Regions from separate parts of the Listeria sp. LM90SB2 genome, predicted to be linked through region 1. Evidence: predicted binding sites of a transcription regulator. Region 1 holds the regulator's gene; the other holds the start of a gene.

Evidence for each region. Region 1 encodes Rex, which represses fermentation and respiration genes when NADH is low (regulators of the CRP and FNR family bind a similar motif). Its sites were predicted from a motif close to TTGTGAAATATTTCACAA; they were not measured.
Region 2: GL301_RS04720 (formate/nitrite transporter family protein) is a predicted target of Rex. The motif match lies at 2,562-2,579, and genes of this name have one in related genera.

Annotation. Positions count from the first base shown of each region.
Region 1 is NZ_CP046449.1:2,155,156-2,158,990, reverse strand. It holds gene GL301_RS10630 (ABC-F family ATP-binding cassette domain-containing protein) at 1-1,900, opposite strand, end outside; gene GL301_RS10625 (redox-sensing transcriptional repressor Rex) at 2,210-2,857, shown strand; partial or broken gene GL301_RS10620 (DUF4305 domain-containing protein) at 2,884-3,088, opposite strand; gene GL301_RS10615 (CPBP family intramembrane glutamic endopeptidase) at 3,090-3,776, opposite strand.
Region 2 is NZ_CP046449.1:962,622-966,456, forward strand. It holds gene GL301_RS04700 (AI-2E family transporter) at 1-257, opposite strand, end outside; gene GL301_RS04705 (GntR family transcriptional regulator) at 398-790, shown strand; gene GL301_RS04710 (DUF1648 domain-containing protein) at 793-1,896, shown strand; gene GL301_RS04715 (GyrI-like domain-containing protein) at 1,979-2,482, shown strand; gene GL301_RS04720 (formate/nitrite transporter family protein) at 2,596-3,408, shown strand; gene GL301_RS04725 (NAD-dependent succinate-semialdehyde dehydrogenase) at 3,633-3,835, shown strand, end outside.

The sequences.
Region 1 (3,835 bases):
CTCCGTCAGCTTTTACGGCGTCTAGCTCTTGAGTGATTTCAAGGGCTTTTTCATGGTCTTGGAAAACTTCTGGGTTCGTTAATTGAAGTTCAAGCTCGGCAATCTTTTTGTCCGTTGCTTCCATGGATTTTTCTACTTCTTCTAGTTTGCGTTTTCTTTGGCGAAGAAGTTTTTGTTGTTCTTTTTCTTCTTGATAGTTTAATTTTCGAACAGAGGAGGTCGCTTCCACTTGTTCGCCTTTTTTGCGTCGATCCTCGGCATCAAGTCGTGCCAGTTCTTTTTCTTCTGCTAATTTTTCTTGATAATAATCGTAATCTCCTAGGAAAACGGTCGCTTTTTCGGGCGCTAGTTCGACGATTTTAGAAGCAATTCGGTTAATAAAATAGCGGTCATGGGAAACGAAGAGAATCGTGCCTTCAAAATCAATTAAAGCTGCTTCTAAAACTTCTTTACTTTCAATATCTAAATGGTTGGTCGGTTCATCGAGAATAAGGACATTGGCTTCAAGTAAAGTGAGCTTAGCAAGGGCAAGTCGCGCTTTTTCGCCACCACTTAAAGACTGGACATTTTTTAATACATCATCATCTGAAAAAAGGAAATTACCAAGTGTTGTACGAACGTTTACTTCATTCAACTCTGGATAATCATCCCATAGCTCCATTAAAACAGTTTTGTTGGATGTCAGTTTGGCTTGTTCTTGATCGTAGTAGCCAATTTTCACGCCAGCACCGAAGTGGAATTCGCCACTTAAAGCTGGGATATCACGAATAAGCGTTTTAAGTAGAGTTGATTTGCCGATTCCGTTTGGACCAACGAGCGCGAGACTATCTTGGCGTTTCATTTCGAACGTTAGGTTGGAAGCAATGCGCTTATCTTTTGCGTAACCAATGCTTAGCTGATCTACCATTAAAACATCTTTACCTGTTTGTTTTTCAAATTGGAAACCAAAATGCGCTGCTTTTTCATCACCTTGCGGGCGACCAAGCACATCCATTTTTTCTAATTGTTTTCTTCTACTCTGAGCTCGTTTTGTTGTCGATGCGCGGACAATATTTCTAGCAACAAAATCTTCTAGTTTGGCAATCTGTTTTTGTTGTTTATCGAACTCTTTCCACATTTGTTCTAGTTTCGCTTGTTTTTGATTAACGAATGAACTGTAATTTCCTTTGTAGTGATCAATTTTGGTTCGGCTGATTTCGTATACTTGATTCACGACTTTATCAAGGAAGTAGCGGTCATGGGATACGATGAGTAACGAACCATGATAATTTTGTAAATAGGTCTCGAGCCACGCTAGTGTTTCGATATCTAAATGGTTGGTGGGCTCATCAAGAACAAGAATATCTTGTTTAGCAAGCAGTAATTTGGCTAAAGCAAGCCGCGTTTTTTGGCCACCACTTAGAGAAGCGATTTCTACTTCATAATCTTCTGGATAAAAACGCAATCCATTTAAAACAGAACGGATTTCTGCTTCGTAAGTATAGCCGCCACTTTCTTTAAAAGTATGTTGTAACGTATCATAATCCGTCATCAGTGCTTGGTATTTTTCTGGATCATTATAGAGTTCCGGTTCACCGAGACGAAGCTCCATTTTGCGCAAATCAGCTTCCATTCTGCGCAGTGAATCGAATACACTAAGCATTTCATCCCAAATGGTTTTAGAAGATTCTAGCCCGGTATTTTGAGCCAAATAGCCAATTTCCACACTTTTTGGTTTGGAAATAGTTCCGCCATCATAACTCATTTTGCCGGCGATAATTTTAAGTAAAGTGGATTTTCCTGCACCATTTCGCCCAACTAGAGCGATTCGGTCACCTGTTTTAACTTCTAATTTAATATTATCTAAAATAACTTCTGCACCGAAGAATTTAGAAATTTGCTGAACTTGTAATAATATCATAATCTCTCTCCTCGAACGTTCTCCCTACTAGTTTATCTTAAAAGCTAAGTAATCGCAATGAGATAGCCAAGACAGCTTGAATAAAAAAGATTGTGAAAACACTCGCATTATTTGTGATTTTAGCGTAGAATATAAAAAGAGGACTGTACCGGATATTTTGCGGGACAAAACCTTACTTGAAAGATATGAGCAAAAAGTTTGTGCATTCCTTGTGAAATGTTTATAGTATATAAGCAAGCATGTGAAAGGAAGTACAGTTCACAATAGCTTCAACTTCAGAAAAAATTAAAAGAAGAAGGGACAGAAGGCATGATGGAGGAAACAACTAAAATTCCACAAGCGACAGCAAAACGCTTACCATTATATCATCGTTACTTGAAATACTTAGATGAGTCAGGTAAGGAACGAGTATCATCTGCGGAATTAAGTGAAGCGGTGAAAGTTGATTCAGCGACTATTCGACGTGATTTTTCGTACTTTGGCGCATTAGGTAAGAAAGGATACGGGTATAACGTTTCTTACATACTCGACTTTTTCAGCAAAACACTTAGCCAGGACAAACAGACAAATGTTGCACTAATCGGTGTAGGTAACCTAGGTACAGCATTATTACATTATAATTTCATGAAAAATAATAATATCAAAATCGTTGCTGCATTTGATGTAGATCCAGCGAAAGTAGGTAGTGTTCAACAAGATATTCCAATCTATCATTTGAATGATATGGAAGAAATTGTTCGTGAAAACGGTGTGGAAGTAGTTATTCTGACAGTTCCAGCTGACGAAGCACAAGTAACGGTAGATCGTTTAATTGAAGCAGATGTAAAAGGTATTCTAAACTTTACACCAGCTCGTATCAGTGTTCCGAAACAAGTTCGTGTGCACCATATCGATCTTACTACCGAATTACAAACGTTAATCTATTTCCTGGAAAATTATCCAGCGAAAACAGAATAAAAAAACCTGTAGAAGGTAAGCAACACTTACTTTCTACAGGTTTTTTTTACGTCTTTTAAGTCCAGTGATAATCAGACCGATGCCAATACCAAAATCCATTAATGTCATGATAATTAGTATACATGCAAGCACATCATAACCATAATCAGCCACACGAACAACAACAAAATATACAAATACAAGACCAAGTGCAAAATATAAAAAACTTTGCTTTATTAATGAATTTTTCATATTATCCCCCAATAATTCCAAGACTCAAAAGCAAAACAATCGTATTCATTAAAATATGGGCACCCATCGAAACAACAATCCGTTTTGTTTTCGTATAAAGGAAACAAAGAATTAGTCCGATGACAAAATAAGTAAGTAAGAAAGAAATATCTCCGTGAAGTAATCCAAAGAAAAGCGAACTAATAACTGCGGCCACATGAATATTCGTCACATTACTTAGCCCACCAAAAATCACTTTTCGAAAGACAAGTTCTTCCAAAATCGGTCCCAAAATAGAAATAAAGATCAAGAAAATAGGTGCAGCTTTAGTCAAATCAACAAGTAACTCCGTATTGGCAGAATTACTTAACTCCCCTGAAATCATCGTAATAATAACACTACAAATAATTTGTGCCACATATAAGCCAATGACTCCTCCGACAATCCACACAATACTTAGAAGCGGTTTTGTTTTTTCACCGATTTCGATTTTATTTTCTTTTGGTTTTCTGTAAAGCATCGGAATAATAATTGCAAGTGATAAAAGATTAGAGAATATCGACCAAATAACCATTCCATAAGATGCGGCGCTCTCTGCTGAAAGTGATGTTGTACTTAGTAAAATATGTTGAACAATCGGAATCCCAACAGATGCAGAAAATAGTAATAATAAATAAACTAAAACAATCGTAATATAACGCTTAGCCAAAAAATACGCATCCTTTCTATAAAAAACATTGGCTAAATTGCTTCAAATAAGCGGAAATA
Region 2 (3,835 bases), 1.2 Mb from region 1:
GTGATAAAGGCAATAAAAATTAAAATAACACTCAAAAGTCGAGGTACTTTTCTTTTTTCTAAAAATAATACGAGCGGGTTAAATAAATAGAATAGGAACCCTGCGACCAAAATCGGCATAAACAATGTAGAAACTATGATGCCGATTGGTGAAAATATGTACTTCATTTGCAATAGAACGAACAAAATAGCTACAACCGCTAAAATTTCAATTGTCCAAAAAAATAATTTACTATCTCGAAATCGTGAAAATTTCAAATTCTCCCCTTCTTTCTAAAACCTTATTGATAAATTTTATAGTACCATTAACTGCTTTAAATAGCCACTGAATTACTGCTATTGACGCATAAGTATATGTGTTATACAATGTATATAACAGTTAAAGGAGAGGTGTTTCTATGCTACTTGCGATTGATCTTCAATCAGACGAGCCGATTTATACACAAATATGCAATCAAATAATTGAAGGTATGGCGAAACGGGAACTTTTACCAGGGGACAAATTACCTTCTGTTCGGAGTCTTGGCGCAGATATTGGTATTAATTTTCATACAGTAAACAAGGCCTACCAAATTTTAAAACAAGAAGGATTTATTCAAATACATCGTCAAAAGGGAGTAGTTATTCATCCGGATGGCGTAGCTAAGGCAGATGAGCTATTTTTTGCTAAATTACAAACGAAGCTAAAACCACTTATCGCGGAATCGGTTGTGCGCGGTGTTACCGAAGAGAAGTGGCTCGAAGTAAGTAAGGCTATTTTTGACGAAATGCATGGACGGAGAGTGGAGTAGAAATGGAAATCATCATTTATATTTTTGTTAGTATTGCTATCATTTCACTGCAAGCAATAACCCCTTTTGTAATAAGAAAATCAGAATGTTTCGGAGTAAATGTAGGCGAACGCGCTAACCGAAATGCGGAATTAACGCGGCTAAAAAAACAATATGTCGGGCAAGTGGTTTTGTGGACATCTTTTGTAGCGATAATTGGAATCGCGTTAATTCAAGGCTTTCATTCGAGTGAAAATACGCAAGCAGGTATTTTTATTGCTTCGATGTTTAGCCAATTAATCGTTTCTTTTATTATTTACTATCGTTTTCATCACACAACTTTACAGTGGAAAAGAGATAAAATAGAGGCGGGAGAAATTTCGACTAATTCTATCATCATGGTAGATACTAGTTTTCATCGCAGAAAAATGGTTATCTCGTATACATGGTTTGTCGTGCCACTGCTTATCTTCATTATTACACTTGCGATTACGGTCGTTTTTTATCCAGTAGCTCCTGCTGACTTTCCAATCCATTTTGATATGAGTGGGGCAGTGACGGATACGGTTGCCAAATCACCTAGAGTCGTATTGCTATTACCGATGATGCAGCTAGGAATGATTGCGTTATTTATCTTTATTAACTTTGTTATTGCTAGGAGCAAACAGTCCGTAGAGAACGAAAACCCTACTGATTCATTAAAAAGGGGACTCCTATTTAGACAGGTTTCTAGTAAAGCAATGTTAATTATGTGTACGATTATGGTAATTGATTTTCTCATCATGCAAGTAGTCACATTACTTGCACTTCCAGCTGAATGGATGATGATAACAATGATAATTTCTGTTGTTTTGATTCTGTTTGGAACCGTCCTTCTTGCTGTTAAAGTAGGGCAAGGCGGAAGCAGACTTAAATTTGCTGACCAACCTGATGGTGTCAATAAGCCAATTCGGGATGATGATTCTTTTTGGAAAGCAGGGGTTATTTATTTTAATCGAAATGATCCAGCTTTATTTGTAGAAAAACGCTTTGGGATTGGTTGGACGATTAACACAGCTCGCCCTGTTGCTTGGTTATCTTTTATCATTATTATCGCTGTTATCATTCTCATTAGCATCTTGTTTTAACTTGCTCTCAGACGGGTATTTACCATATGGTATACGGATAAATTAGCTTGTGTGAGATGCTTTTGTGAAGGAGTAGATAATCATGGCGATTAGATTAAAGCGACTGGAGGAATGGGAAGGATTCACTGGTATTGCGCTCGTTCGAGAAGGTCTTAAAACAGAAGCACTTCATACAGAAATAAAAACAGCCTTCAAAGAAATGCTTCAACTTGCGCGAGAACTAGATGATTTTTCCAAACAAAAAACGTTTTATGGTATTTCTGTCCATAATATAGAAGACGGAATTACTCATTATTCGGTAATTCCAGTGGAACAAAAATATCCTCATTTACAAGAACCGCTTGAGTGGATTGAAGTTCCGGCTCATACGTATTTTGTGGCTGAGCATATTCAGGATACAGACATAAGTGAAAGTTTTGAAGAGATTGCCAGAGCCATTCAAGAAAAAAATTACAAACCATATATTACAGCGAACAACCCCGTTTTTGACCCACTACCATTCAAATTGGAAGTGTATACGAAACAAGGAAGCGACGGAGCAAATATTGAAATAAGGATTCCTGTTGTAAAAGAATTGCATACGTAAGAAGAAGCCTGGGACTTTTGTTCTGGGCTTTTTTATACTAGCAAGCTGTTTTTGAGTGTGCTATAATAAAAACGCTATTTTGTGATTATTTTAACAAGAAGGAAGGGATTCATGTGGGATATTATAGCCCGCAGGAAGTAACAGAGATTACGATTGAAAAAGGGACCCAAAAAGCAAATTCAAGTACGTTAACGCTTGTGTTGTTAGGCTTTTTAGGTGGGGCCTTTATATCTCTTGGTTACTTATTATACATACGTGCAGTAGGAACAATGCCTCACGAATGGGGAAGCTTTGCAACGCTTATCGGCGCCAGTCTTTTTCCGGTTGGCCTCGTTTGTATTTTGCTAGGTGGAGGAGAATTAATTACCGGCAACATGATGGCTGTCGCGATTGCTTGGTACGACAAAAAGATTTCCTTCCAACAATTACTTAGAAACTGGGCGATTGTGTCTGTCATGAACTTAGTGGGCGCATTTTTTGTCGCTTACTTCTTCGGACATTTCGTTGGCTTAACAGAAGGCGATTTCTTACCAAAAACGCTAGCTACAGCTGGTGCAAAAATTAACGATCCTTTCTGGGTTGCTTTTGTTTCCGGAATTGGTTGTAACTGGTTTGTTGGGATTGCGGTTTGGCTTTGCTACGCGGCCAAAGATTTCGCAGGAAAAATCCTTGGTATTTGGTTCCCGGTTATGGCATTTGTTGCTATCGGATTTCAGCACGTTGTCGCCAACATGTTTATTATCCCAGCTGCGATTTTCGCTGGTTACTATTCATGGGCGGATTTCATTTGGAACATCATCCCAGTTTACTTAGGAAATGTAGTCGGTGGAGCAGTTTTTGTTAGCTTATTCTACTTCCTTGCTTATAAGAAAAACGCACCTAAAAAAGTAAAAGAAGAAATACACCAACCAATTGAAGAAAGTTAAGACCGAAAAAGCTAGTTACATTCGATGTAGCTAGCTTTTTTTGAAAAAAATTAAAGTTTTTTAGAGACTGTTCTCGTTCCCGCCATGTTGCGATAGAATGACTTTTTCCAAAAACCATTTTGCCACTTGAAAAAGAAAATCCTGATTAAATTTTTCGATTTGTGGAAAACACTATTATAAGCAACGAGAGCACGTGCAGAAAAATTTTTTGAGGAGTGGTATTTTTGAGTATTAAAGAAACAGCCTTACCAAAAGTTCAAACAAAATTATTTATTAATGGAAAATGGACGGATGGAGATAATAAAGAAACAAAAGATATTGTAAACCCAGCAAATGGAGAAGTTATTGCCAAAATCGCTCAAGCTGGACCAAACGAAACCAAAAAAGCCATTAAAGCTGCAAAAGAAGCATTTCCTGATTGGGCAAA